DNA from 2 places in the Streptomyces sp. NPDC058373 genome. Region 1 is predicted to be linked to the other one. Evidence: predicted binding sites of a transcription regulator. Region 1 holds the regulator's gene; the other holds the start of a gene.
What was found. The regulator HspR, encoded in region 1, represses chaperone genes until heat shock. The targets are predictions, from matches to a motif close to TTGAGNNNNNNNNNCTCAA.
Positions count from the first base shown of each region.

Region 2: lon (endopeptidase La) is a predicted target of HspR. The motif match lies at 2,285-2,303, and genes of this name have one in related genera.

Region 1 covers NZ_JBHXJE010000044.1:40,920-55,324, forward strand. Annotated here, with positions in the region: gene ACFWMZ_RS22580 (cupin domain-containing protein) at 11-445, opposite strand; gene ACFWMZ_RS22585 (TIGR03620 family F420-dependent LLM class oxidoreductase) at 722-1,636, shown strand; gene ACFWMZ_RS22590 (glycosyltransferase family 2 protein) at 2,163-3,125, opposite strand; gene dnaK (molecular chaperone DnaK) at 3,978-5,843, shown strand; gene grpE (nucleotide exchange factor GrpE) at 5,840-6,529, shown strand; gene dnaJ (molecular chaperone DnaJ) at 6,608-7,801, shown strand; gene ACFWMZ_RS22610 (heat shock protein transcriptional repressor HspR) at 7,812-8,270, shown strand; gene ACFWMZ_RS22615 (helix-turn-helix transcriptional regulator) at 8,407-9,276, opposite strand; gene ACFWMZ_RS22620 (hypothetical protein) at 9,519-9,860, shown strand; gene ACFWMZ_RS22625 ((2Fe-2S)-binding protein) at 9,857-10,177, shown strand; gene ACFWMZ_RS22630 (pyridoxamine 5'-phosphate oxidase family protein) at 10,322-10,744, opposite strand; gene ACFWMZ_RS22635 (MFS transporter) at 10,827-12,155, opposite strand; gene clpB (ATP-dependent chaperone ClpB) at 12,573-14,405, shown strand, end outside.
Region 2 covers NZ_JBHXJE010000007.1:99,911-114,315, forward strand. Annotated here, with positions in the region: gene lon (endopeptidase La) at 1-2,262, opposite strand, end outside; gene ACFWMZ_RS07115 (MFS transporter) at 2,608-4,116, shown strand; gene ACFWMZ_RS07120 (TetR/AcrR family transcriptional regulator) at 4,144-4,686, shown strand; gene argG (argininosuccinate synthase) at 4,751-6,196, opposite strand; gene ACFWMZ_RS07130 (hypothetical protein) at 6,315-7,049, shown strand; gene ACFWMZ_RS07135 (ATP-binding cassette domain-containing protein) at 7,046-7,819, shown strand; gene ACFWMZ_RS07140 (hypothetical protein) at 8,282-9,193, shown strand; gene ACFWMZ_RS07145 (hypothetical protein) at 9,298-9,903, shown strand; gene ACFWMZ_RS07150 (spermidine synthase) at 10,079-10,789, shown strand; gene ACFWMZ_RS07155 (response regulator transcription factor) at 10,885-11,625, shown strand; gene ACFWMZ_RS07160 (ATP-binding protein) at 11,622-12,707, shown strand; gene ACFWMZ_RS07165 (multifunctional oxoglutarate decarboxylase/oxoglutarate dehydrogenase thiamine pyrophosphate-binding subunit/dihydrolipoyllysine-residue succinyltransferase subunit) at 12,978-14,405, shown strand, end outside.

The DNA.
Region 1 (14,405 bases):
GCCCCCTCAGTCACTTCCGCCCGGTCGTCGCGTCGATGTGGTCGGGGACCTCGCCCGCGTAGTCCCCGGTGGAGAGCGTCCCGGACGGCTCCAGCAGGACCACCTGGGCTCCGGACTCCGTGTGCGGGCGGTGTTCGACGCCCCGGGGGACGGTGAAGAGGGCCCCGGTCCCCAGGGTGACGGTGCGTTCCCCGGCGTCGGGGGCGTCGCGGAGGTCGATGTGGAGGGTGCCGTCCACGACGAGGAAGAGTTCGTCGGTGTCCTGGTGGGCGTGCCAGACGTAGGCGCCCTGGAGCCGGGCGACCTTGACGTCGTAGTCGTTGAGGGTGGTGACGACCCGGGGGCTCCACAGGGCGTCGACCTTGGCCAGCGCCTCGTCCAGGCGGAGCGGGCAGGGGTGCGGGGCGCGGGGCGGGGCAGGGACGTGGGCAGGGGAGGTGTCCATCCGGGCATCCTGCCACCGGGCTGCCGGGCGGGGCCCGAGATCCCGTCACAGGGGCCGTGCGGCGGGCCGGGTGGCCGGCGGCCTCGCCGCCACCCGGGTCTCCCGGCGTCGTGGGTCCCGGGAATGACCGGCCCCGGACAGCAGGATGTCCACGGTGGGGCACCAGCCCCCGCCACACCCGACCGGCCGCCGGGCCCGGCCCCGCCGCCCGGGACGGGCCCGTAGGCGGCCGCGGCCCGTCGGCTCGCGGCCGCCCGAGAAGGAGGAGCGAGACCCATGACCAGCCCCGCCAACACCACCGCCGCCCATGAACTCGGCCTCGGCACCGTCGGCATCTGGAGCGGCGCGCTCCGGATCTCCGACGGGACGGGGCGGGACGGAGCCATCACCGACGCCGTCGAGGAGATCGAGGCGCTCGGCTACGGGACCATCTGGGTCGGCGGCAGTGCGAGCGTCGCCGACGCCGAGGCGGTCCTCGCCGCCACCCACCACCTACGGGTCGCCACCGGCATCCTCTCCATCTGGGACCACCCGGCCGACCGCGTCGCCGAGGAGGCCTGCGACGCCAACCGCGCCAACGAGGACCGCTTCGTCCTCGGGATCGGCGCCAGCCACCAGGTGCTGGCGCCGGATCAGTACGCCAAGCCGTACACGGCGATGAAGGAGTACCTGACCGCGCTGGACGAGGCACCCAACCCGGTCCCGGCCCGACAGCGGGTGCTGGCGGCGCTCGGGCCGAAGATGCTCCAGCTGTCGAAGGAGCGGGCGGCCGGGGCCCATCCGTACCTCGTGACCGAGGACTACGTCGCCGAGGCGCGTGAGGCTCTCGGGGTCGGGCCGCTGCTGGCGCCCGAGCTCAAGGTGGTGCTCGACGACAACCTCGACCGGGCGCGCGAGACCGCCCGGGCCTACCTCCGCTTCTACCTGGAGCTGCCCAACTACACCGACAACCTGCGGCGGGCCGGGTTCGGAGAGGCCGACTTCGAGGACGGGGGGAGTGACGCGCTGCTGGACGCGGTGGTGGCGTACGGCGGTGCCGAGCGGATTCGGGCGCGGGTGGCTGCCTTTCAGAAGGCGGGGGCTGATCATGTGGCGCTCCAGGTGGTCACTCCTGATCCCATGCGGGATCTGCCCATCGCGGAGTGGCGGGCGCTGGCGGCTGCCCTGGAGCTTCCTGGCTCCGCCGGGTGAGGGCGGGGTGGCCTCAAGCGCCGGCCGGGCTGATCGGTGGCTGGGCTCCGCCTGACGGTGCCGGTCACTGATGGCCTCAGGCGCCGGCCGGGCTGGGGGTTGGCTGGGCGCCGCCTCCGCCTCCCCGTCACTGATGGCCTCAAGCGCCGGCCGGGCTGGGGTTGGCCCGGTGGCCCGGTGGCCCGGTGGCCCGGTGGCCCGGTGGCTGGGTGGTGGTGGGGGGCTGGTGTGTGGGGGAGGGGTGGTTGGATGTTGGTTGGGGTGGGAGGGCAACCGCCTTGCCCCGTACCCTCGTTGCCTGGCACTATCCCGCGTGACCGTTCCGGGTCGGGTCCGGGCGGGATGGTTGCCACCGCTGTTCGGCGGTGGGTGTGGAACGGCCGCGTGACGGCGGCAGCGGCGTCAGCCGCACAGGCGGCGAGGGCCGCCGGGAGCGGGCGTGGCGCGGGCAAGCGCCGAGGCGGCCGTCACCGAGCTGAGCGGTACGAGCTGGTGGCGGCGCCCGTGCCCGACGCCTGCCGCTCGTTCAGGCGCGGGCCGCGCGCAGGGCCGTGCGCAGATACGGGGCCGCCATCAGGAGCGGGGCCCGGGCGCCGGTGTGGCGCAGGCAGTACGTCCACCAGGTACGGGGCGGGAGTTCGGCGGCGCGGCGGCGCAGGGCCTCGCGGACGCCGATGCCGGGTTCCTCGGAGGCGGGCGGCAGGGGCGCGGTGTGGCGTTCGCCGACCGTGCGGGGGGCGACGAAGGCGGGGACGCGGGCGCGGCGGGCGCGCAGACCGTGGTCGAGGTCGCCGAGGGCGTGCCGGAAGGCCCGGTCGAGGTCGCCCGCCCGGTCGCGGGCGGCGCGCGGCAGCAGCACGGCGGCGCCGTCGTAGGTGTCGCAGGGCTCGGTACGGCCGGTCGGCTCGACCAGCGGCAGGCGGTGCGGGCGGCGGGTGCGGCGGCGCCCGGAGTAGGCGAGCGGCGCGGTGCCGGGGCGGGCGCCGGGCACCCGGCCGTCGCGGACGGCGCCGACGACCACGGCGGTGTCGCCGAGCGCCCGGGAGGTGGCCAGGAGGAGGGCGAGCGCCTCGTCGGCGAGGACCACGTCGTCGCGCAGCCAGAACTGATGGGTGAAGGGGGTCGCCCCGGCCGCCCGGCTGTTCCGGCTCGCCATCCTGATCCCCTCCCCCCAGCGGACCTGCGGCCCGGCCCGGTGGACCTCGACCTCGGGATGGGCGGCCCGTACCGCGTCGGCGGTGCCGTCCCGCGACCCCGCGTCGACCAGATGGACGCGCAGGGCCGTACCGGGCGGCAGGGACCGCTGGTCGGCGAGGGCGTCGAGCGCCCGCAGCGTCTGCCGACGCCGGTCACGCGAGGTCATCAGCACCGCCACGACCGGCGCCCGCCGCCGCACGTACGGCGTCCTGGTGGCCTCCTCCAGCGGCACGGCGGCACTGGCGCCCCTGGCGGTACTGGCGGTGCTGGGGGAGGGCTGAGACGACTCCACCCGAAACTCCTCACGCTCACGCATTCACAGACACCCATCCGGACCTACGCCCCGAACACTCCCCACGACCACGCGCCCCAGGCACGCGTCACGGAGACACGCGACGGACACGCGTCACGGACAATTGCCCCATATGGCTCGACTCGCCCCAGTCTCATCCCTCCACCCCGAAAATCCACCGACCGACGCCACCCATCAGCCCGCCCGGCGGCTGAGACCGACAACTGACGGTTACGACCGAAGCAGCGCACGACCGCAGCACCGAAGCGCCCAGCCAATTCCCAGCCCGGCCGGCGCTTGAGGCCATCAGTGACCGGCACGGTCGAAACGGCGCCCAGCCGGCCCCCAGCCCGGCCGGCGTTTGAGGCCATCAGTGACGGGGCGCTGGAGGCGGCGCCCAGCCAACCCAGCCCGGCCGGCGTTTGAGGCCATCAGTGACGGGCAGGTCGAGGCGGCGCCCAGCCAATTCCCAGCCTGGCCGGCGTTTGAGGCCATCAGTGACCGGCACGGTCGAAACGGCGCCCAGCCGACCCCCAGCCTGGCCGGCGTTTGAGGCCATCAGTGACGGGCAGGTCGAAACGGCGCCCAGCCGACCCCCAGCCCGGCCGGCGCCTGAGGCCACCCCACCCGCCCCGTCCGGGGCAACGGGAAAACGCCCCCGCACCCCCAGCCGGGGCGCGGCGAGCCCAGCTCACGCCGCCCCTGACCTGGGAAAACGAGCCACGCAGTGGCTCAGTGCACGGCCAAGCCGAACGAAAGTTGAGCCCAGTCGGCTCAACCGCATTGACGCGCCGCGAAGGCTCGTGCATCCTTGAGTCAGTTCCACTCAAGTAGTTAGCTGGAGGAATTGACATGGCACGTGCGGTCGGCATCGACCTGGGCACGACTAACTCCGTCGTCAGCGTTCTGGAGGGCGGCGAGCCCACCGTGATCACCAACGCCGAGGGCGCCAGGACCACGCCGTCCGTCGTCGCCTTCGCCAAGAACGGTGAGGTGCTCGTCGGCGAGGTCGCGAAGCGTCAGGCAGTGACGAACGTCGACAGGACCATCCGGTCGGTCAAGCGCCACATGGGCACCGACTGGAAGATCGACATCGACAGCAAGAGCTTCAACCCGCAGCAGATGAGCGCCTTCATCCTGCAGAAGCTCAAGCGCGACGCGGAGTCCTACCTGGGCGAGAAGGTCACGGACGCGGTCATCACCGTCCCGGCCTACTTCAACGACTCGGAGCGCCAGGCCACCAAGGAGGCCGGCGAGATCGCGGGCCTCAACGTCCTGCGCATCGTCAACGAGCCCACCGCCGCAGCCCTGGCGTACGGCCTCGACAAGGACGACCAGACGATCCTCGTCTTCGACCTCGGTGGCGGCACCTTCGACGTGTCCCTCCTGGAGATCGGCGACGGCGTCGTCGAGGTGAAGGCCACCAACGGTGACAACCACCTCGGCGGCGACGACTGGGACCAGCGCGTCGTCGACTACCTGGTCAAGCAGTTCCAGTCCGGCCACGGTGTGGACCTCGCCAAGGACAAGATGGCCCTCCAGCGCCTCCGCGAGGCCGCTGAGAAGGCGAAGATCGAGCTGTCCTCGTCCACCGAGACCTCGATCAACCTGCCCTACATCACGGCTTCCGCCGAGGGCCCGCTGCACCTGGACGAGAAGCTCACCCGCGCCCAGTTCCAGCAGCTCACCTCGGACCTGCTGGAGCGCTGCAAGACGCCGTTCCACAACGTCATCAAGGACGCGGGCATCCAGCTCTCCGAGATCGACCACGTCGTTCTCGTCGGTGGCTCCACCCGCATGCCGGCCGTCGCCGAGCTCGTCAAGGAGCTGACCGGCGGCAAGGACGCCAACAAGGGCGTCAACCCGGACGAGGTCGTCGCCATCGGCGCCGCGCTCCAGGCCGGTGTCCTCAAGGGCGAGGTCAAGGACGTCCTGCTCCTCGACGTCACCCCGCTGTCCCTCGGTATCGAGACCAAGGGCGGCATCATGACCAAGCTCATCGAGCGGAACACGACGATCCCGACCAAGCGGTCCGAGATCTTCACCACCGCCGAGGACAACCAGCCCTCCGTGCAGATCCAGGTCTACCAGGGCGAGCGCGAGATCGCGGCGTACAACAAGAAGCTCGGGATGTTCGAGCTGACGGGCCTGCCGCCGGCCCCGCGCGGTGTCCCGCAGATCGAGGTCGCCTTCGACATCGACGCCAACGGCATCATGCACGTGACCGCGAAGGACCTCGGCACGGGCAAGGAGCAGAAGATGACCGTCACCGGCGGCTCCTCGCTGCCGAAGGACGAGGTCAACCGCATGCGCGAGGAGGCCGAGAAGTACGCGGAGGAGGACCACAAGCGCCGCGAGGCCGCCGAGTCCCGCAACCAGGGCGAGCAGCTCGCGTACCAGACCGAGAAGTTCCTCAAGGACAACGAGGACAAGGTCCCCGCTGAGGTCAAGACGGAGGTCGAGGAGGCCGTCACCGAGCTGAAGGAGAAGCTCAAGGGTGAGGACACCGCCGAGATCCGCACCGCCACCGAGAAGGTCGCGGCCGTCTCGCAGAAGCTCGGCCAGGCCATGTACGCCGACGCCCAGGCGGCCGGCGGCGACGCCGGTGCCCAGGAGGGCGCCCCGGGCGGCGAGCAGGCCCAGCAGGGTGACGACGACGTGGTCGACGCCGAGATCGTCGACGACGACAACGACAAGCGCAAGGGTGGTGCCGCGTGACCGAGGAGACTCCCGGATTCGACGAGCAGCACGACGCTGACGTCACCCCCGGCGCCTCCTCGGACGACGCGGCCGAGACCGCCGGGCCCGCCTCCACCGAGGCGGGCCCGGCGGGCGCGGGCGGAGACGCCACGGCCGGTCTGACGGCCCAGCTGGACCAGGCGCGCACGGCCCTCGCCGAGCGCACCGCCGACCTCCAGCGGCTCCAGGCCGAGTACCAGAACTACCGGCGCCGGGTCGAGCGCGACCGGGTCACCGTCAAGGAGGTCGCGGTCGCGGGCATGCTGTCCGAGCTGCTGCCGGTCCTCGACGACATCGGCCGCGCCCGCGAGCACGGCGAGCTGGTCGGCGGCTTCAAGTCGGTCGCCGAGTCGGTGGAGGCGGTCACCGCCAAGCTGGGCCTGGTCCAGTTCGGCAAGGAGGGCGAGCCCTTCGACCCGACCATCCACGAGGCCCTGATGCACAGCTACGCGCCCGACGTCACGGAGACGACGTGCGTCGCGATCCTCCAGCCGGGGTATCGCATCGGCGAGCGCACCATCCGGCCCGCCCGGGTCGCGGTGGCCGAGCCCCAGCCGGGCGCCCAGCAGGCCAAGCCCCAGGCGGACGCCAAGGCCGAGCAGGCCGAGGCCGAGCCGGACGGGGCGAAGCCGGACGAGGAGAACGGTGGCCCGCAGGAGGGCTGAACCGCTCACCGCCGCCGCGGTCACCTTCACCGGTGACCGCGCGGCGGTGACGTCGCAGTGGAAGGAGGGACGTCGCCGATGAGTACCAAGGACTACATCGAGAAGGACTACTACAAGGTCCTCGGCGTCCCCAAGGACGCCACCGACGCCGAGATCAAGAAGGCGTACCGCAAGCTGGCCCGGGAGAACCACCCGGACGCCAACACGGGCAACGTCAGGGCCGAGGAGCGCTTCAAGGAGATCTCCGAGGCCAACGACATCCTCGGCGACCCCAAGAAGCGCAAGGAGTACGACGAGGCGCGCTCCCTCTTCGGGAACGGCGGCTTCCGCCCCGGTCCCGGTGGTGGCGGAGCCGGCGGCGGCAACTTCAACTTCGACCTGGGCGACCTCTTCGGGGGCGGTGCCCCCGGCGGCGGCCAGGGGCAGGGCGGATTCGGCGGCGGCCTCGGGGACGTCTTCGGCGGGCTGTTCAACCGCGGCGGCGCGGGCGCCGGCACGCGGACCCAGCCCCGGCGCGGCCAGGACATCGAGTCCGAGGTGACGCTCAGCTTCACCGAGGCCGTGGACGGCGCGACGGTGCCGCTGAGGATGTCCAGCCAGGCGCCCTGCAAGGCCTGTTCGGGCACGGGCGACAAGAACGGCACGCCCCGCGTCTGCCCGACCTGCGTCGGCACCGGCCAGGTCTCGCGCGGCGGCGGGGGCGGCTTCTCGCTCACCGACCCGTGCGTGGACTGCAAGGGCCGCGGCCTGATCGCCGAGGACCCGTGCGAGGTCTGCAAGGGCTCGGGCCGGGCCAAGTCCTCACGCACCATGCAGGTCCGCATCCCGGCCGGTGTCTCGGACGGGCAGCGGATCCGGCTGCGCGGCAAAGGCAGCCCGGGTGAGCGCGGCGGCCCCGCGGGCGACCTGTACGTGGTGGTGAACGTCGGCAAGCACCCGGTCTTCGGGCGCAAGGGCGACAACCTCACCGTCACGGTGCCGGTCACCCTCACGGAGGCCGCGCTCGGCGGCGAGATCCGCGTACCCACCCTGGGCGGCCCCCCGGTGACGCTGAAGCTGCCGCCGGGCACCCCGGCGGGGCGGACGATGCGGGCCCGCGGCAAGGGCGCCGTCCGCAAGGACGGCACCCGCGGCGATCTGCTGGTCACCGTCGACGTGGCGGTGCCCCAGCACCTGTCCTCCGAGGCCCGCGAGGCCCTGGAGGCGTACCGCAAGGCCACCGCGGACGAGGACCCGCGGGCGGAGCTGTTCAAGGCAGCGAAGGGAGCGTAGGCCGATGGCCATGGACCGGGACGGACGACGCCGCAACCCCTACGAACTGACGGAAGACACCCCGGTGTACGTCATTTCGGTGGCGGCCCAGCTCAGCGGGCTCCACCCGCAGACGTTGCGCCAGTACGACCGTCTCGGCCTGGTGTCGCCCGACCGCACGGCCGGGCGCGGGCGCCGGTACTCGGCCCGCGACATCGAACTGCTCCGCCAGGTGCAGCAGTTGTCGCAGAACGAGGGCATCAACCTCGCCGGTATCAAGCGCATCATCGAACTGGAGAACCAGGTGGCCGCGCTCCAGCAGCGCATCGCCGAGCTCTCCGCCGCCGTGGACGGCGCCGCCGCCCAGATGCGGCAGCGCGAGGCGCAGGTGCACGCTTCCTACCGCCGCGACCTCGTGCGGTACGAGGACGTGCGGCACACCAGCGCGCTGGTGGTGTGGCGGCCGGGGCAGCCGTCGGGCGAGCAGTAGCCGCCTCCCTCACCGGAGGGGCCGGAGGTACGCCGAGAGGCCGGAGAGCACAGTGCTTTCCGGCCTCTTCGGCGTCTTGCGGGCGGTGTCCCGGCGGTCCGGGTCCCGCCTCCCGGGAGCGCTCCCCCGGCCCGGGTCAGTCCGTCTCCTCCAGCAGGCCGGAGTGGGCGATGAGGTAGCCGAGCTGGGTGCGGCTGCCGCTGCCGAGGGTGGCGGCCAGTTTGGCGATGTGGCTGCGGCAGGTGCGGACGTTCATGCCGAGGCGGCGGGCGATGGCGTCGTCCACGTGCCCCTCCACGAGGAGTTTGGCGATGGAGCGCTGGATGCCGGTGACCCCGTCCAGCTCGGGCCGGTAGGTGACGGGCTGCTCGTCCCAGGGGACGGCGTGGTGCCAGAGCTGGTCGAAGACGCCGACGAGGTACTCCACCAGGCCGGGGTGGCGCAGCTGGAGCGCCACCTGCCGGTCGGAGCGGGCCGGGATGAACGCCACCTTGCGGTCGACCACGATCAGCCGGTCGATGATCTCCTCCAGCGTGCGCACCTCGACGTCGGAGCCGACCCGGTCCACGTAGGCGATGGTGGCCGAATGGTGGCGTGCGGTGTGCTGGTAGAGGGTGCGCATCCGGACGCGGCGGTCGAGCAGGGGCGTGACGCGGCGCAGCCCCTCCGCTATGGTTCCCGGCTTGCGGCCGCTCCCGGGCTGCACGGTCAGCAGCTCCTCGGAGCACTCCGACACGACACGGTCGAGCGTGGTGTTGATGAGCCCCAGCCCCTCCAGCACGGTGATGCCGCTGGAGGCGACGGGATTCTGGGCCGCCATGGCGAGGAACGGCGCGAAGGTCTCGGTCAGGCCGATGGCGACCCGCCGGCGCTCCTGGATTTCCTGCTCGATGGGGTGGACGAGGTGGCCGAGCGCTACCGTCGGGGGCAGCGGCCGTAGCCATTCGGTGTCGTCCGGGTCGGCGTGCACCAGTGCCAAGTCGATGAGACAGGGCGCTTGTTCCACCTCGGACCGGGGTATTCGCCCGGTTCGCAGCGCATCCGCGTAGAGCTGTCGACCTGCCTCGCACAGCTCCCGTTGACTGTGAGGATGCCCCGGTGTCAGGTCATCTGTCCCCATATGAACCCCCCTCAGGGTCATGCATTACAGGAACATGATGCCTGTATTCGCTGGTGCGAGCGGTCCTGGTGAGCGATCGTCATGTGCACGGGGGAGGAGGAAATGATTAGAAGAGGTGGAGATCGTCCATGAGCAAGATGGTTCGTGTACTTTGCGCTTTCGCGGTCGCGGCTGCCTTCGGTGCGATCGCCAGTGGCGAGCCCACCTGGGAGAGCGAGCCCGCTTCCTCGGTGCTGGCTGAGCCGACCTGGGAGAGCAACCCGGTGGCGGTCCAGTCGGAGCCCACCTGGGAGTTCGCCCCGACCGGCGAGCCCACTTGGGAGGTCACCCCCGCCAGTGAGCCGACCTGGGAGTTCGCCCCGACGGGCGAGCCCACCTGGGAGGTCACCCCCGCCGGCGAGCCTACCTGGGAGACCGCCCCCGCCGGCGAGCCGACGTGGGAGGACCAGCCCACGGACGTCCAGGCATGAGCATGCCTCCGGACGACCACTCATTCCGGCGCGAGATGGCCGCGGCCTACCGCTCCGGATGGCACTTCATCGACCTGGTCAGTGCTGTCCCTGACGGGGACGAGCCGCTGACGGTGACGCTCTTCGGTGAGCCGATCCTGGTCGTCCGGGACGAGGAGGAAGGGGTCCGCGCCTACCGGGCCCTGCGGCGCCCCCGCGGCGCACCTCAACCCGTGCGCTGTGCCATCAGGTACGGAATGGTCTTCGTCAACCTCGACCAGCGTGACCACCAGCCGGTCGAGACGGAACTTCTCTCAGCCACCCCCCGCAGCGCCTGAGACGCGATCCCCCCGTCGTCACAGATCGCCCAGGCGCTCCCCCCGGCAGCGACGTCACCGTGGACCTGAACACGGTGGCGTCGCTGTCGTTGCAGGGGCCCCCGGTCACGGGAGCCGGTCCGGGCCGGGGCCCAGTCGCCGGGCCTACTCCCCGGCCGTCTCCGGCCAGTTCCCCATCCCCCGGATCAGCGCGATCTCGATGACGACGCGGGCCGGGTTCTCGCGGGGTTCGCGCCCGTACCGGATCGCGTACCGGCGTTCGGCCTCCGCGACGCGCTCCGGGTCCTCGCTGACCGTCGCGATCCCCTCCAGGGTGGCCCAGTGCCGCCCGGCCATCTGGCAGACCGCGGCCCGGGCGCCCTCCGGTCCGGCCGCGCGGACATGGCGGACCTTGGTGGTGGAGCCGCCGGTGATGATCCGCGCCAGCCGCTCGTCCGGGTCGTACGTCACGCCGACCGGGACGACGTGCGGGGTGCCGTCCGGCCGGAGCGTGGTGAGCGTGCAGACATGCCGCTCCCGCCAGAAGTCGAGGAAACCGGCGGGGGGAGCGCTTACGTCGAGAGCCATGGCGGCAGCGTATGACCGGGGGGCGTCCTCGCGCGTCGGCGGAGGACGCCCCCCGGGCGCAGGCGGCGTAGGGGGAGGCTCGTCACTCGCCCCGCGAGCGCGCCTTGACGGCGAGGCTCCGGATCGAGAGGAGGGCGATCAGGGCGAGGGCGATGATGTAGCAGGAGACCGCCATGGAGGTGCCGGTGGCCTCCAGGAGCAGCACCATGACGAAGGGGGCGAGCCCGCCTCCGGCGACGGCTGCGATCTGGTAGCCGAGCGAGGCGCCGGTGTACCTCATCTCCGGGGTGAAGAGCTCGGCGAAGAGGGCGGCCTGGGGGCCGTACATGATGCTGAGGAAGCAGCTGGCCACGAAGGTGCCGACCGCCAGCCAGAGCAGCGAGCCGGTGTCGATCAGCAGGAAGAGTGGGACGGCCCACAGGGCGATCCCGGCGGCGCCGATCGCGTAGATGCGCAGGCGGCCGATGCGGTCGGAGAGGGCGGCGGAGGCCGGTATCAGCACGAGCTGGGTGAGGCTGACGCAGAGGGAGATGGCGAGCACCGGGCCGCGTTCCATGCCCAGTTCGCGGGTGGTGTAGTCGAGGACGCCGGTGATCAGGATGTAGAAGGTCGCGGTGTTGACCGCGAAGGAGCCGCCGGCCAGCAGGACGGTGCCGAGGTGGCCGCGGAGGATGGTGCGCAGCGGGGAGGGCTGCTCGCTCTGCTCCCGCTCGGCCAGCGCCTGCTCGGCCTGGCGGAACTCGGGGGTCTCCTCGACCCGGGTGTGGATGTACCAGGCGAGGCAGAGGACGAGCAGGCCGACCAGGAACGGCACCCGCCAGCCCCAGCTGGTGAACGCCTGGTCCGAGGTGAGTGCCCCGGCCAGCAGGAAGACGCTGTTGGCGGTGACCACGCCGATGGGGACGCCGAGCTGGACGACGCTGCCGTAGATGCCGCGCTTGCCCTCCGGGGCGTACTCGGTGGCCAGCAGCATGGCGCCGCCCCACTGCGCGCCGACCGCGGCGCCCTGGGCGATGCGCAGCAGGACGAGCAGGATCGGGGCGGCGACACCGATCGTCTCGTACGTGGGGAGCAGGCCGATGCCGGTGGTGGCCAGGCCCATCACGGTGAGGGCGAGGACCAGCATCGGCTTGCGGCCCTTCTTGTCGCCGAGCTGGCCCGCGACGATGCCGCCGATGGGGCGGGCCAGGAAGCCGACGGCGAAGGTGGCGAAGGCGGCGAGGACGCCGGCGGTGGGGTTGTCTGCCGGGAAGTACAGGTCGCCGAGGACCAGGGCGGCGGCGATCCCGAAGATGAAGTAGTCGTACCACTCCACGGCCGAGGCGAGCGCCGCGGCGGTCGCGACGCGTCGGCGGTTGGGGGTGGCCGGGGCAGTGGGGGGCACGGGCTGGGCGGAAGCGGGGGTGTCCATGCGTGCACGCTCCGATGGGTGCGAGGGGACGTTCCCGGGAACGTACTGACCGGACGGTATGGGGTCAACGGTCGTGCACGAGGTTCCCGATTCCCGAGGGGGCGAGCGGGGTCCGGGCCGGTCCCGCAGGGCGCCCGGGTGGGGGTGCGGGGCGGTGCGGGCGGCAGGAGGGGCGACCGAATGGGCTTGAGTGGAATAGACTCAACTTTGTGCACGTTGACCCAGTCAGTGCCGGGTCGGGTGCGCGCCCGCGCCGCCCGGCGCGACAGGGCCCGGCGGGGCGGCGCACGATGAGCCACGCACGAGGACGACGGGACGGCGCCCGGCGTACGGGTAGGCGCCGTACGGGCAGGCGGAAGAGGGCCGCCGGGCCCGGTGGCAGGCAGACCGGAGACGTAGAGGACGAGGAGAGGACACGTGGACGCAGAGCTGACCAACAGGAGCCGGGACGCGCTCAACGCGGCGAGCAGCCGGGCGGTCTCCGAGGGGCACCCCGACCTGACACCGGCCCACCTGCTCCTGGCCCTCCTGGAGGGGCAGGACAACGAGAACCTGGTCGACCTCCTGGCCGCCGTCGAGGCCGACCAGGCGGCGATCCGGGCGGGGGCCGAGCGGGTCCTCGCGTCGCTCCCCAGCGTCACCGGCTCGACGGTCGCCCCGCCGCAGCCCAACCGGGACCTGCTGGCGGTCATCGCCGACGCCGGGCGGCGCGCCAAGGACCTGGGCGACGAGTACCTCTCCACCGAGCACCTGCTGATCGGCACCGCCGCGAAGGGCGGCCCGGCCGCCGAGGTGCTGACCGGGCAGGGCGCGGCGCCCGAGAAGCTGCTGGAGGCATTCCAGACCACACGAGGAGGACGCCGGGTGACCACGCCCGACCCCGAGGGTCAGTACAAGGCGCTGGAGAAGTTCGGTACGGACTTCACGGCCGCCGCCCGCGAGGGCAAGCTCGACCCGGTCATCGGCCGGGACCAGGAGATCCGCCGTGTCGTGCAGGTGCTGTCGCGGCGCACCAAGAACAACCCGGTCCTCATCGGCGAGCCCGGTGTCGGCAAGACCGCCGTGGTGGAGGGGCTGGCCCAGCGCATCGTCAAGGGCGACGTGCCCGAGTCGCTGAAGAACAAGCGGCTGGTCTCGCTCGACCTCGGCGCGATGGTCGCGGGCGCCAAGTACCGCGGCGAGTTCGAGGAGCGGCTGAAGACGGTCCTCTCCGAGATCAAGGAGAGCGACGGCCAGATCGTCACCTTCATCGACGAGCTGCACACCGTCGTCGGCGCGGGCGCCGGCGGCGACTCCGCCATGGACGCGGGCAACATGCTCAAGCCCATGCTGGCCCGCGGCGAACTGCGCATGGTCGGCGCCACCACGCTGGACGAGTACCGCGAGCGGATCGAGAAGGACCCGGCGCTGGAGCGCCGCTTCCAGCAGGTGCTGGTGGCCGAGCCGAGCGTCGAGGACTCCATCGCCATCCTGCGCGGCCTCAAGGGCCGGTACGAGGCGCACCACAAGGTGCAGATCGCGGACAGCGCGCTGGTGGCCGCCGCGACCCTCTCCGACCGGTACATCACCTCCCGCTTCCTGCCCGACAAGGCCATCGACCTGGTCGACGAGGCGGCCTCCCGGCTGCGGATGGAGATCGACTCCTCGCCGCTGGAGATCGACGAGCTCCAGCGCTCCGTCGACCGGCTGAAGATGGAGGAGCTGGCGCTCGACAAGGAGACCGACCCGGCCTCCCGCCAGCGGCTGGAGAAGCTCCGCCGCGACCTCGCCGACCGCGAGGAGGAGCTGCGCGGGCTCACTGCCCGCTGGGAGAAGGAGAAGCAGTCCCTCAACCGCGTCGGTGAGCTGAAGGAACGCCTGGACGAACTGCGCGGCCAGGCCGAACGCGCCCAGCGCGACGGCGACTTCGACACCGCCTCCAAGCTGCTCTACGGCGAGATCCCCACCCTGGAGCGGGACCTGGAGGTGGCCTCCGAGGCCGAGGAGGAGGCCGCCAAGGACACCATGGTCAAGGAGGAGGTCGGCCCGGACGACATCGCGGACGTGGTCGGCTCCTGGACCGGCATCCCGGCGGGCCGCCTGCTGGAGGGCGAGACGCAGAAGCTGCTGCGGATGGAGGCCGAGCTGGGCCGCCGCCTGATCGGCCAGAGCGAGGCCGTCCAGGCCGTCTCGGACGCGGTGCGCCGCACCCGGGCCGGGATCGCCGATCCGGACCGGCCGACCGGCTCGTTCCTCTTCCTCGGCCCGACC
Region 2 (14,405 bases), on a different contig from region 1:
GGTGGTGATCCCCGCGCGGTGCGCCGCCAGCAGCTTCTGCTTGACGCCGCCGATCGGCAGCACCCGGCCGGTCAGCGAGACCTCGCCGGTCATCGCCACGTCGGTGCGGACCAGCCGTCCGGAGAGGAGCGAGGCGAGAGCGGTGGTCATGGTGACACCCGCGCTCGGCCCGTCCTTCGGGACCGCTCCGGCCGGGAAGTGGATGTGCGCGCCCCGGTCCTTCAGGTCCGCGACGGGCAGCTCCAGTTCGGCGCCGTGCGAGCGGAGGAAGCTCAGCGCGATCTGCGCCGACTCCTTCATGACGTCACCGAGCTGACCGGTCAGGGTCAGTCCGGACGCGCCGGTCTCCGGGTCGGCCAGCGACGCCTCGACGTAGAGCACGTCACCACCCGCGCCGGTCACCGCGAGCCCGGTGGCCACGCCCGGCACCGACGTGCGGCGCTCGGACGGGTCCTGGGCGGACTCCGGCACGTGGTGCGGCCGGCCGATCAGGCCGCGCAGGTCGGCGTCGGTCACGGTGAACGGAAGCTCCCGCTCCCGCAGTTCGTGCTGGGCCGCGACCTTGCGCAGCAGCCGGGCCACGGAACGCTCCAGGTTCCGCACACCGGCCTCACGGGTGTACTCGCCGGCGAGCTTGCGCAGCGCCGAGTCGGCCAGTTCCACCTCGCCGGGCTCCAGGCCCGCCCGCTCCAGCTGGCGCGGGAGCAGGTGGTCGCGGGCGATGACGACCTTCTCGTCCTCGGTGTAGCCGTCGAGGCGGACCAGTTCCATGCGGTCCAGGAGCGCCTCGGGGATGGATTCGAGGACGTTGGCGGTGGCGAGGAAGACCACGTCGCTGAGGTCGAGCTCGACCTCCAGGTAGTGGTCGCGGAAGGTGTGGTTCTGCGCGGGGTCGAGGACCTCCAGCAGCGCCGCCGCCGGGTCGCCCCGGAAGTCGGAGCCGACCTTGTCGATCTCGTCGAGCAGGACCACCGGGTTCATCGACCCGGCCTCCTTGATCGCCCGCACGATGCGGCCGGGGAGCGCGCCGACGTAGGTCCGCCGGTGGCCCCGGATCTCCGCCTCGTCACGCACGCCGCCGAGGGCGACCCGGACGAACTTGCGGCCCATCGCGTGGGCGACGCTCTCGCCGAGCGAGGTCTTGCCGACGCCGGGCGGGCCGACGAGGGCCAGCACGGCACCGCCGCGCCGCCCGCCGACGACGCCGAGGCCGCGGTCGGCACGGCGCTTGCGTACGGCGAGGTACTCGGTGATGCGCTCCTTCACGTCCTCAAGACCCGCGTGCTCGGCGTCGAGCACGGCCTGCGCGCCGGGGATGTCGTACGCGTCCTCGGTGCGCTCGCTCCAGGGCAGTTCGAGGACGGTGTCGAGCCAGGTGCGGATCCAGGAGCCTTCGGGGCTCTGGTCGGAGGCCCGCTCCAGCTTCTCGACCTCCTTGAGGGCGGCCTCGCGGACCTTCTCGGGGAGGTCGGCGGCCTCGACGCGGGCGCGGTAGTCGTCGCTCTCGTCCTCCTCGCCCTCGCCGTTCAGCTCGCGGAGTTCCTTGCGGACGGCGTCGAGCTGGCGGCGGAGCAGGAACTCACGCTGCTGCTTGTCGACGCCCTCCTGGACGTCCTTGGCGATGGTCTCGGCCACGTCCTGCTCGGCGAGGTGCTCGCTGAGGTGCTCGGTGGCGAGCTTCAGCCGGGCGACCGGGTCGCCGGTCTCCAGCAGGGCCACCTTCTGCGCGGTGGTCAGGAAGGGCGAGTACCCGGAGTTGTCCGCCAGCGTGCCCGGCGTGTCGATCTGCTGGATGCGGTCGACCACCTGCCAGGCGCCGCGCTTCTGCAGCCAGGAGGCGGCCAGCGCCTTGTACGCCGTCATCAGCTCGGTCACCGAGCCGGGCAGCGGCGAGGGCACGGACTCCTCGACGGGCGTCCCCTCGACCCAGAGCGCGGCACCGGGACCGGTCGTCCCGGCGCCGATCCGCACCCGGCTCCGGCCGCGCACCAGCGCGCCCGGGTCTCCGTCGGACAGGCGCCCGACCTGCTCCACGGTGGCGAGGACGCCGACCGCGGCGTACGTGCCGTCGACGCGCGGGACGAGCAGCACCTGCGGCTTGCCCCCGTCGGGCCCGGCCGCGGCCTGCGCGGCTTCGACGGCGGCCCGTACATCGGTTTCGTTGAGGTCCAGTGGCACGACCATCCCGGGCAGCACCACTTCGTCATCGAGCGGCAGCACCGGAAGAGTCAGCGGTGTGAAGGCCTGGGACTCAGCAGCCATGATCTCCCCTTCGGCAGTCAAGTTGAGCTATACCGACTCAATGCTTCTGCGCTCCGGGATGTTCCCCCAAGGGCGTTCGCTGTGGGCGAACGGGGATCAATGCCGACCGAGGCCCCCGTTCGAGGGCCGGCCTCACTCGGGGCAACAGCACGGGGCCCGGATGGATTCCTGTCGGCCGGAGGGCGCGCCGCCGGAGGGGTGCACGAGCTCGCCTGAAGTCGCAGAACGAGGGATCGTCGCAGGTCAGAGCCTCAACGGACCCGCACCGGGCGCCGTAACTGTACCTTCCGTACGGTACAGTTACGCCGCTCGGCGGACGGGTCGGCGGAAGGGTGCGGGTGCGGGATGGTGCTGAGTGCGCGGCGGCGGTGGCTGCTGCTGGCGGTGGTGAGTGCGGGGCTGCTGCTCATCACGCTGGACAACTCGATCCTGTACGCGGCGCTGCCGACGCTGGTGGAGGAGCTGGGGGCGAGCAGCGCGCAGAGCCTGTGGATCATCAACGCCTATCCGGTGGTCATGGCGGGGCTGCTGCTGGGCAGCGGGACGCTGGGCGACCGGGTGGGGCACCGGCGGATGTTCCTGATCGGGCTGGTGGTCTTCGGGGCGGCCTCGCTGGCCGCCGCCCTTTCCCCGGCGCCGGAGGCGCTGATCGCGGCGCGGGCCTTCCTGGCGGTCGGCGCGGCGGCGATGATGCCCGCCACGCTGGCCCTGATCCGCGTCACCTTCGCCGACGAGCGGGAGCGGAACGTCGCCATCGCCGTCTGGGGCAGCCTGGCGATCGTGGGCAGCGCACTGGGGCCGATCGTCAGCGGGGTGCTCCTCCAGAGCTTCTGGTGGGGATCGGTCTTCCTGGTCAACGTCCCCGTGGTCGTGGTGGCGCTCATCGCCACGCTGGTGCTTGCGCCCGCGGGCGGCGCGGACCCGGGCAAGCACTGGGACCTGCCGTCGTCGCTGCTGGCGCTGGTCGCGCTGGTCGGCCTGGTCGTCGCGATCAAGGAGACGGCGAAGGCGTCCCCCTCGCTCGTGGCCGCCGCCGTCGCCCTGCTGGCGGCCGCCGTCGGCGGGTGGGCCTTCACCCGGCGGCAGCGCCGCCTGCCGGATCCGCTGCTCGACTTCGCGATCTTCCGGAACCGGGCCTTCCTCGCCGGAGTGCTGGCCGCCGGGTTCTCCATGTTCGCCATCGCGGGCGTCCAGTTGATCACCACCCAGCGCTTCCAGCTGGTGGAGGGGTTCACGCCGCTGCGCGCCGGTGTCCTCGTCGCCGCCGTCGCGCTGGGCGCGCTGCCGACCGCCGTGGCCGGGGGCGCCACTCTGCACCGGGTCGGCCTGCTGCCGATCGTCGCGGGCGGGCTCGCCCTCAGCACGGTCGGCGCCGTGCTGGTCCTGCTCCACTTCGACACCAGCATGGCCCTGCTCGTCACCGGGCTGCTGGTCACCGGCGCCGGTCTGGGCGCGGCCATGTCCGTCGCCTCCAGCGCGATCATGGGCAACGTCCCGGCCCGCCGGGCGGGAATGGCCTCCTCGGTCGAGGAGGTGTCGTACGAGTTCGGCAGCCTGGTCGCGGTGGCGCTGCTCGGGAGTCTGCTGACCGCCGTCTACTCGGCGACGCTCCAGCTGCCCGCCGGCGCTCCGGAGGGCGCGCGCGACAGCCTGGACGCCGCGCTGGCGCTGGCCGGGGAGGGCGCGCGGTCCGACGCTTCGCTGATCGCCGCCGCCTCAAGGGCGTTCGACGGGGCGTACGGGGCGGTGATGCTGGTGGTGGCCGGGGTGCTGGCGGTCGGTACGGTCGCCACCGGCGTGCTGCTACGCCGCCACGGCCCGGGCTCGGCACTGACCGGCCCCGTGTCCCCCTGACCCTCACCCTCACGGCCCGGGAGCACCATGCGCACCAGCAAGCGGACCCAGATCCTCGACGCGGCCGCCCGCCTCGTCCAGCGCGAGGGGGTCAAGAGCGTCACCTTCGAGTCGGTGGCCGCCGAGTCGGGGCTGACCAAGGGCGGGCTGCTGTACCACTTCGCGACCCGCGAGGAGCTGGTCCGGGCGATCCACCAGCACCTGGCCGACCGGTGGGAGGCGGACATGGCGGCGGCCGCGGGGAAACCGGCCGCCGAGGCGACCGCCGCCGAGCGGCTGGCGGCGTACGCGCGGGTCACCACGCAGAGCGCGACCCGGGCCGAGCTGCTCTTCATGCTCGAAGGGTCGACCACCCCCGAGCACGCCGCCTCGTGGGACGCGGTCCTGGAGCGGTGGGCGCCGCCCGCGGCGGGTTCGGCGGACCCGGTCGCGCTCGACCGGTTCGTGGCCCGGCTCGCCGCCGACGGGCTGTGGCTGTACGAGTCGCTGACCGGGGAGCGGCTCGACCCGGGGCTGCGGCGGGCCGTGGCCGAGCGGATCGCGGGGGAGGCCGCCGACGGCGAGGGGTGACGCGCGACGGCGGGCCCGGCCGTGGTGGCCGAGCCCGCCGGGCGGCGGTGCGTACGCGCCGGGGTCAGTCCGTGCCGGACTCGATGGCGGCGCGGTCGAGCGCCGTCTCCTCGGTGGTCTCGCCGCGTGAGGCGATGGCCTCGGCGCCGCCCTGGTCCATGGCGCCGATCAGGCCGGTCGACGCGGCCTGGGCGGCGCCGATCAGCGTGGGGTGCTCGGTGCCGACGATGCCGATGCCCGCGTACTGCTCCAGGCGGGAGCGGGAGTCGGCGATGTCCAGGTTCCGCATGGTGAGCTGGCCGATGCGGTCGACGGGGCCGAAGGCCGAGTCCTCGGTGCGCTCCATGGAGAGCTTGTCCGGGTGGTAGCTGAGCGCCGGGCCCTGGGTGTCGAGGACCGAGTAGTCCTCGCCGCGCCGCAGCCGCACGGTGACCTCGCCGGTGACGGCCGAGCCGACCCAGCGCTGGAGCGACTCGCGGATCATCAGCGCCTGCGGGTCCAGCCAGCGGCCCTCGTAGAGCAGCCGGCCGAGGCGGCGGCCCTCGTTGTGGTAGGCGGCGACGGTGTCCTCGTTGTGGATGGCGTTGACCAGGCGCTCGTAGGCGATGTGCAGCAGCGCCATGGCCGGGGCCTCGTAGATGCCGCGGCTCTTGGCCTCGATGACCCGGTTCTCGATCTGGTCGGACATGCCGAGACCGTGGCGGCCGCCGATCGCGTTGGCCTCCATGACGAGGTCGACGGCGGAGGCGAACTCCTTGCCGTTGATGGTGACCGGGCGGCCCTGCTCGAAGCCGATCGTCACGTCCTCGGTGTCGATCTGGACCTCGGGGTCCCAGAACTTCACGCCCATGATCGGGTCGACCGTCTCGATCCCGGTGTCCAGGTGCTCCAGTGTCTTGGCCTCGTGGGTGGCGCCCCAGATGTTGGCGTCGGTGGAGTACGCCTTCTCGGTCGAGTCCCGGTAGGGCAGCCCGTGGGCGAGCAGCCACTCCGACATCTCCTTGCGGCCGCCGAGCTCGGAGACGAAGTCCGCGTCGAGCCAGGGCTTGTAGATCCGCAGGTGCGGGTTGGCGAGGAGACCGTAGCGGTAGAACCGCTCGATGTCGTTGCCCTTGAAGGTGGAGCCGTCGCCCCAGATCTGGACCCCGTCCTCCAGCATCGCCCGCACCAGCAGCGTGCCGGTGACCGCGCGGCCCAGCGGCGTGGTGTTGAAGTACGGCCGCCCACCCGAGCGGATGTGGAACGCGCCGCAGGCCAGAGCCGCCAGCCCTTCCTCGACCAGCGCGGCACGGCAGTCGACGAGACGGGTGATCTCGGCGCCGTAGGCGGTGGCACGGCCGGGCACGGAGGCGATGTCGGGCTCGTCGTACTGGCCGATGTCGGCGGTGTACGTGCAGGGGACGGCGCCCTTGTCGCGCATCCAGGCGACGGCGACCGAGGTGTCGAGCCCGCCGGAGAAGGCGATGCCGACGCGCTCGCCGGTGGGGAGGGAGGTCAGGACTTTGGACATAGCAAGACTATGCAACAGAACGCATGCTCATGCAACGTCGCCAGGTCGGAGGCCCCGCCGGAGCCGTCGCCGCGAACCGCCGTGAACCACACGCGCCCCACCCGTCGATAGAGGGGACGTGAGACTGTTCCGCCCCCTGGGGGCACCGGAGGAGAACGACGCGGCCCTGCTGCGCGCCGTCGCCGCGGGCGACTCGGCCGCCCTGGCCAGGCTCTACGACCGGCACGCGGGGTGGCTCCAGGCGCGGCTGAGCAGGCGCTGCCGCCGCCACCGGCCCCGCGCGCCGGCCGGGGCGGGGGCGCTGGTGGCGCTGCTCCTGGCGCACGGCGGCGCGTTCCCCGGCGTGCGGCCCGCCCTGCTGCTGGTGGCGCCACTGCTGCCGCTGGCCGGGGTGGCCCTGTCGTACGGGCCGCACACCGATCCGCTGCACGAGCTGGTGGCGACCTCGCCCGGCGGCGGGCTCCGGCTGCTGCTGGTGCGCGGGGGCGCCGTGCTCGCGGTCTGCGTACCGCCGCTGACCGTGGCCGGGGCGCTGCTGCCACCGGTGGCGGGCGGGCCCGGACCGGCGGCGTGGCTGCTCCCGGCGCTGGCGCTGACGCTCGGCGCGCTGGCCCTCGGGTCGTACCTGGGGTGCCGGAACGCGGTGGCGGTGGTCGGCGGCCTCTGGTCACTCGGCGTGCTGGCACCGGTGGCGGTGCGGTACGGCGCGCTCCCCGCGGAACTCCTCGCCCAGAGTCTCGCCCCCTGGTTCTCCTCCCCCGCCGCGCAGGCCGGCTGGGCCGGCGCGGCCGTGTGCTGTGCCGCGCTGCTCGCCGTGCGCCGCCATTCCTTCGACCGACTGGAGACCGCGTGAACGCGACCACGATCCGGGTGGACGGGCTGCGCGTCCGCCACCGCGGGAGCGCCGCCCTGGACGGGGTGGACCTCGAGTTCACCACCGGTGTCCACGGGTTGCTCGGGCCGAACGGCGCCGGGAAGACCTCGCTGATCCGGGTGCTGGCAACCGCCGCCGGGCCCGCGGTGGGCCGGGTGGAGATACTCGGCCACGACCTGGCGGGGCGCGCCGGACGCACCGAGGTGCGGCGGCGGCTCGGCTACCTGCCGCAGCACTTCGGCCACTACCCCGGGTTCACCGTGCGGGAGTTCGTCTCCTACATGGCGTGGCTCAAGGAGGTCCCGGCGGCCTCCGCGCCGCGGGCGGTGGAAGGCGCGCTGGACCGGGTGGGGCTCACCGCGAGCGCGGAGACCCCGCTGAAGCGGCTCTCCGGCGGCATGGTGCGGCGGGCCGGGATCGCCCAGGCCCTGGTCAACGATCCGGCGGTGCTGCTGCTGGACGAACCCACGGCCGGGCTCGACCCCGAGCAGCGCGTCGGATTCCGGGCGCTGCTGCGCTCGCTGGCCGACGAGGCGACGGTGCTGGTCTCCACCCACCTGGTGGAGGACGTGGCCGACGCCTGCTCCACGGTCACCCTGCTCGACGCGGGCCGGGTCGCCCTGCGCGACACCCCCTCGGGTCTGGCCCGCAAGGGCACCAAGGCACCGGAGGAACTGGGCGGCAACGCGCTGGAGCGCGGCTACACGCTGGCCCTGCGCGACCACCGCTCCGCCGGGGGTGTGCGATGAGCGCGCCCACGACGGCCCGTCCGGCACCGGCCGCGCCGCACACCGGGGCGGCACCGCACCCCTGGCGCAGCGAACTGCGGCGCGGGATCGCGCCCTGGGCCGGGGTCGCGGTGCTGCTGACGAGTGCCGTGACGATGGGGGCGAAGGCGGCCGAGTGGCAGGGCGACTGGGCCGGGACCCACGGCCTGCTGCGGTGGACGACCATGCTGGTCCTCGGCCCGCTGGTGGCCGCCGCCGGCTGCCTGCAGGGCGGCCGGGAGGCCCGCCGGGGCACCGGTGACCTGCTGCGGCAGGCGGTGCGCGGGCGCCCGGCCCGGACGCTCGCGGCGCTGGGTCCGCTGGTGGTCTGCGTGGTGGCGGCCCAGCTCGTGGGCGCGGCCGGGGTGTACCTGGCGACGTGGCCGTACTCCATGGGCGGCGGGCCCACCCGGGGGGCACGGGCTGCTGCACGCGGCGGACACCGTGCTGCTGGCCGGGCTCACGGCGGTCGGCTTCGTGGTCGGGCGCGTGGTGCGGTGGCGGGGCGCCGGACTGCTGGTGGCGCTCGCCTGCTACGTGCTCTTCTCGATCTCCACGTACGTCGGGACTCCGCTGACCTGGCTCACCCCGGCGCGGCAGCCGGGCCTGAGCGAGGACGTGCCCGCGTTGTGGCTGGCCCCCGTGATCGCGGTGTGGACCGGCGGCCTCGCCCTGACGGCGCTGACCGGCCACACGGCGCGGCGCAAGCTCCTCGCACTGGCTCCGCTGGTGGCGGCCGCCCTCGCCGGGACGGTACTGGTCCAGACCGGTGGCGACGCATGGCGCACCGACCCCCGCGCCCAGCGCCTGGTCTGCGACGGCGGGGCGCCGCGGATCTGCGTGACCGAACGCCACCGGAACATGCTCGCCCCGGCCGGGGAGGCGCTGGCGGGGCTGCGGGAGCGGCTGGCGGGAGCGCCGGGCCTGCCCGAGCGGTTCGTGGAGGACCGGCGGGGCCACCGCGTCCGGCGGGGCTCCGGGGAGGTCCAGCTGCCGATGTTCACCCCGCTCGGCCGCACCGTGGTGCGCGGCGAGCTGACCGACCACGCCGTGTTCGCGTGGGAGGCGACGGCCGCGCTGCTCTCCCCGGACTGCCCCGAGCCCGTCGGCGGCGAGCTGGAGGAGGTGGTGTGGAGCCACCTCGCCCCGGCCCATCAGCGGAACCTGACCGATCCGGCCGCCGCACTGGAACGGGCCAACCGGTACGGCCGTACCGAAGAGGTCGCCAGGACCCGTACCGCGCTCAAGAAGCTCGACCGGCTCCGGGCCCTGCCCGAGGCCGAGCGCGCCGCCTGGCTCGGTGCGTACCTGTCCGCCGCCCAGCGGTGCGACTCCTCGGCCCTGCCGACCCTCTGACCGTGCGGGGAACGCCGCCCCGCGAGGGGAGGGCGGCGCCCCCCGCACCGCCACCCCGAGCGCCTCCCCGGAGATCGCCGAGCCCAGATTGGACCAGACCTCTGATGACAACCCTCCCGGGAACCGCCCCGCCCCTGCTCCACGCCCGCCTCCACGGACTCGCCCCCGCCGCCGCCTGCCTCGCCCTGCTCGTCGCCGCCGTCTGGTGGACCGGCGGCGCGACCGTCGGCATCGGCGACCCGGACAGGGCCCCGCTCGCCGCCCTCGCCCCGGCGCTGGCGGCCGCGCTCGCCGTCGGCGCCTCGGCCTCGCGCGGCCCGGAGGTCGAGGCGGGCACGGTCCGGGCCCGCTGGTGGCTGCGGCTCTGGCCGCTGCTGGCGCTTTCCGTGCCGACCACCGTCCTGGTGGCGTGCGCCCCGGGCGCCGACGCGGCGGTGACCGTGCGGAACGCGGTCGGCGCGGCCGGGCTGGCCGCCGGCGCCTCGGTCGTGGCCGGGGCTCCGCTCGGCGGGCTGCTCGGCGTGGCCCACGCGGCGGCGGTGTGGCTGGCGGCGCCGCCCGCGCACGGCCGCCGGTACGACGTGCCGGCCTGGCCCGCGGCCGAGGCGGGGGCGCCATGGGCCTGGGCGGCGGCGCTGGCGGTGGGGGCCGCCGGGGTCGCGGTGTGGCTGGTGCGCGGGCCGCGGGCGGAGCGGACGGCAGTGGGGTGAGGCCCGGCCGCGGCAAGGTCCCGGCGCGGCGGGCGGCCGGTCCTCCCGTGCCGGGCGGCACCTCGCCGGGGTGGCGCTCGACCGATCCGCTTGTCCGCCCGGCCGCGCCCCGGCCAGGATGGGGCCGCCACCGCGCATCCCGCGTCCGCCCGACCCGCACCCGGAGGTCCCCGACATGCCCGCCCCGCACCCCGCCCCCTTCGGCGCCGAGGACGCCGCGCCCGAGGTGCTGGACCGCCGGGAGGGCCCGTACGGGGAGGTGGTGCTGCGGCGGCATCGCGGGCTGCTCCAGATCATCGCCAACGGGACGTTCCTGATGGACACCTCCGACGGGCGCTCCGAGCGGCTGCTGGTCGACGCCGCGCGGGACGCCCTGGACGGACGGGACGCACCGCGGGTGCTCATCGGCGGGCTGGGCGTCGGCTTCTCGCTGGCGCACGCGGCGGCCGACCCGGCGTGGGGGCGGATCACCGTGGTGGAGCGGGAGCCCGCCGTCATCGACTGGCACACCGCGGGAGAGCGGCCTCCGCTGGCCCGCATCTCCGGTGCGGCCCTCGCCGACCCGCGCACCGAGGTGGTCCGCGCCGACCTGCTGGCGCACCTGCGCACCACCTCCGCGACGTACGACGCGCTCTGCCTCGACATCGACAACGGGCCCGACTGGACGGTGACCGAGGACAACGACGGGCTGTACGCGCCGACCGGTCTGGCGGCCTGCGCGGCGCGGCTGACCGGCGGCGGCGTGCTCGCCGTCTGGTCCGCCCAGCCGTCCTCCGTTTTCGAAAGAACGTTGCGTAAATGCGGATTCCGGGCGGTCCGTACCGAAGAAATCCCCGTTGCCCGGGGCGTCCCGGACGTTGTGCACCTCGCCGTCAAGGCCGCGTAGCCCCCAGCCCCGTCCAGCCCTTACGCTGCTCACCATCCCCCGGATCTCCCCATGAGGTCCGGCATACCAACCAGGCGCACTTCCAGGGGCGGGCGATGGAGCACACACAGACCTCCCACAACGGCAATTCGGCGGCGACGCCGGGTGCACAGCGCCGGGTGCTGGTGGTCGAGGACGACACCACGATCGTCGAAGCCATTTCCGCCCGACTGCGGGCCGAGGGCTTCCTCGTGCAGACGGCGACGGACGGACCCGCGGCGGTCGACACCGCCGAGGCGTGGCAGCCCGATCTGCTGATTCTCGACATCATGCTGCCCGGCTTCGACGGCCTGGAGGTCTGCCGCAGAGTCCAGGCCCAGCGTCCGGTGCCGGTGATGATGCTCACGGCGCGGGACGACGAGACCGACATGCTGGTCGGGCTCGGCGTCGGCGCGGACGACTACATGACCAAGCCGTTCTCCATGCGGGAGCTGGCGGCCCGGGTCCACGTCCTGCTGCGCCGCGTCGAGCGGGCGGCGCTCGCCGCGGCCACGCCCCGCAGCGGCATCCTGCGGCTGGGCGAACTGGAGATCGACCACGCCCAGCGCCGGGTGCGGGTCCAGGCCGAGGACGTCCACCTGACGCCGACCGAGTTCGACCTGCTGGTCTGCCTGGCCAACACCCCGCGCGCCGTCCTCTCCCGCGAGCAGCTGCTCGCGGAGGTGTGGGACTGGGCCGACGCCTCCGGCACGCGGACGGTCGACAGCCACATCAAGGCGCTGCGGCGGAAGATCGGCGCGGAGCGCATCCGCACGGTGCACGGTGTCGGCTACGCCCTGGAGACGCCGACGCCATGAGTGGCCCAGCGGCCCCCCAGGGCGGGTACCGGCCCTTCTCCGTGAAGACGAAGCTCGGCGCGCTGGTCGTCATCTCCGTGCTGATCACCACGGGCCTGCTGATGGTCGCCGTGCGCACCGACACGGAGCTGCGGTTCATCACCGTCTTCTCGATGATCGCCACGCTGCTGATCACGCAGTTCGTGGCGCACGGCCTGACGGCGCCGCTGGACGAGATGAACTCGGTGGCCCGCTCCGTGTCGCACGGCGACTACACCCGCCGGGCGCGCGGGGCGGACCGGCGCGACGAGCTGGGCGACCTGGCGCACACCATCAACCGGATGGCCGACGAGCTGGAGTCGCAGGACCTGCACCGCAAGGAGCTGGTCGCCAACGTCTCGCACGAGTTGCGCACCCCCATCGCGGCGCTCCGCGCGGTGCTGGAGAACGTCGTGGACGGCGTCTCGGCGGCCGACCCGGAGACGATGCGGACGGCGCTGAAACAGACCGAGCGGCTGGGCCGGCTCGTCGACACGCTGCTGGACCTCTCCCGCCTCGACAACGGTGTCGTCCCGCTGAAGGCCCACCGCTTCGAGGTGTGGCCGTACCTCTCGGGGGTGCTGAAGGAGGCCAACCTGGTCGCCTCCCAGCGCCGGACCACCTCCGGGTCGGGCAACCACAGCCGTACCGACGTCCATCTGATCCTCGACGTGGAGCCGGTCGACCTGACGGCCTACGCGGACATCGAGCGGCTCCACCAGGTGGTGGCCAACCTCATCGACAACGCGGTGAAGCACTCCCCGCCGAGCGGCGCCGTCACTGTCCGTGCCCGCCCGGGGCAGGGCCCGCAGTCGCTGGAGCTGGAGGTGCTGGACGAGGGTCCCGGCATCCCCGAGTCGGAGTGGCACCGGGTCTTCGAGCGGTTCAACCGGGGCAGCGCGGCCAAGCCGCACGAGCCCGGCGCGGACGGCGGGACGGGGCTCGGCCTGGCCATCGCCCGGTGGGCGGTGGATCTGCACGGCGGGCGCATCGGAGTGGCCGAATCCGCACGTGGCTGCCGTATTCGCGTCAGCCTGCCGGGGTCGCCCGAGGCGCACGGTTGACGCCCGAGTGGCGTACTGTTCATAGCGGTAACGCAGTAACGACGTGCCAACTGACAGGGATGCGGGCCCGAGGGACCGCAGCCGAGCGCCGAGGCGTCCGGCCTGGAGGGAAATCCCGCTTGTTTCCCGCCAATCAGAGCCCCGAAACACGGGATCTGGTGTGACTTTCACGACGGATGCCCGGCCCGGCCTGCACCTCTCGGTGACGAAGGCGTAGCCTTTATTCCCGCTGTCCACCACCTTGTGAAGCGGAAGAGGGCGGTTGCCGCCGTGTCGCCACAGTCCCCCAGTAATTCGAGCGTCTCGACCGACCAAGCGGGGCAGGGCAAGAGTCCTGCCGCCGCTTTCGGGTCGAACGAGTGGCTCGTCGACGAGATCTACCAGCAGTACCTCCAGGACCCGAACTCGGTAGACCGAGCCTGGTGGGACTTCTTCGCCGACTACAAGCCCGGCGGGGGTGGCACGGCTCCCGCGGAGACCGCGGCCCCCTCGGCCGCGGCCCCTGTCGCCCCGGCGAAGCCCGCCCCGGAGGCCAAGGCCCCCGAGGCGAAGCAGGCCCCCGCCCCGGCCGCGGCACCGGCGAAGCCGGCCGCCAAGGCCCCGGCCGAGAAGGCCGCTCCCGCCAAGGCCGCTCCGGCCAAGCCCGCCGCGAAGGCCGCCGAGCCGGCCGCCCCTGCGGAGGGCCCGGAGTTCGTCACGCTGCGTGGCCCGTCGGCCGCGGTCGCGAAGAACATGAGCGCCTCCCTGGAACTGCCCACGGCCACGTCCGTGCGCGCGGTGCCGGTCAAGCTCCTCTTCGACAACCGCATCGTCATCAACAACCACCTGAAGCGCGCCCGGGGCGGGAAGATCTCCTTCACGCACCTGATCGGCTACGCCATGGTGCAGGCCATCAAGGCCATGCCGTCGATGAACAACTCCTTCACGCAGAAGGACGGCAAGCCGACCCTGGTCAAGCCCGAGCACATCAACCTCGGGCTCGCCATCGACCTGGTCAAGCCCAACGGCGACCGCCAGCTCGTCGTCGCTGCCATCAAGAAGGCCGAGACCCTCAACTTCTTCGAGTTCTGGCAGGCGTACGAGGACATCGTCCGCCGCGCCCGGGACAACAAGCTGACGATGGACGACTTCTCCGGCGTCACCGTCTCGCTGACCAACCCCGGCGGCATCGGCACCGTCCACTCGGTGCCGCGGCTGATGCCCGGCCAGTCGGTCATCCTCGGCGTGGGCGCCATGGAGTACCCGGCGGAGTTCCAGGGCACCTCCCAGGACACCCTGAACAAGCTGGGCATCTCGAAGGTCATGACCCTGACCTCGACCTACGACCACCGGGTCATCCAGGGTGCCGCCTCCGGCGAGTTCCTGCGGATCGTCGCCAACCTCCTTCTCGGTGAGAACGAGTTCTACGACGACATCTTCAAGGCGCTCCGCATCCCCTACGAGCCGGTCCGCTGGCTCAAGGACATCGACGCCTCGCACGACGACGACGTCACCAAGGCCGCCCGCGTCTTCGAGCTGATCCACTCCTACCGGGTCCGCGGCCACGTCATGGCCGACACCGACCCGCTCGAGTACCACCAGCGCAAGCACCCCGACCTCGACATCAACGAGCACGGGCTGACGCTGTGGGACCTGGAGCGGACCTTCGCGGTCGGCGGCTTCGCCGGCAAGTCGATGATGAAGCTGCGCGACATCCTC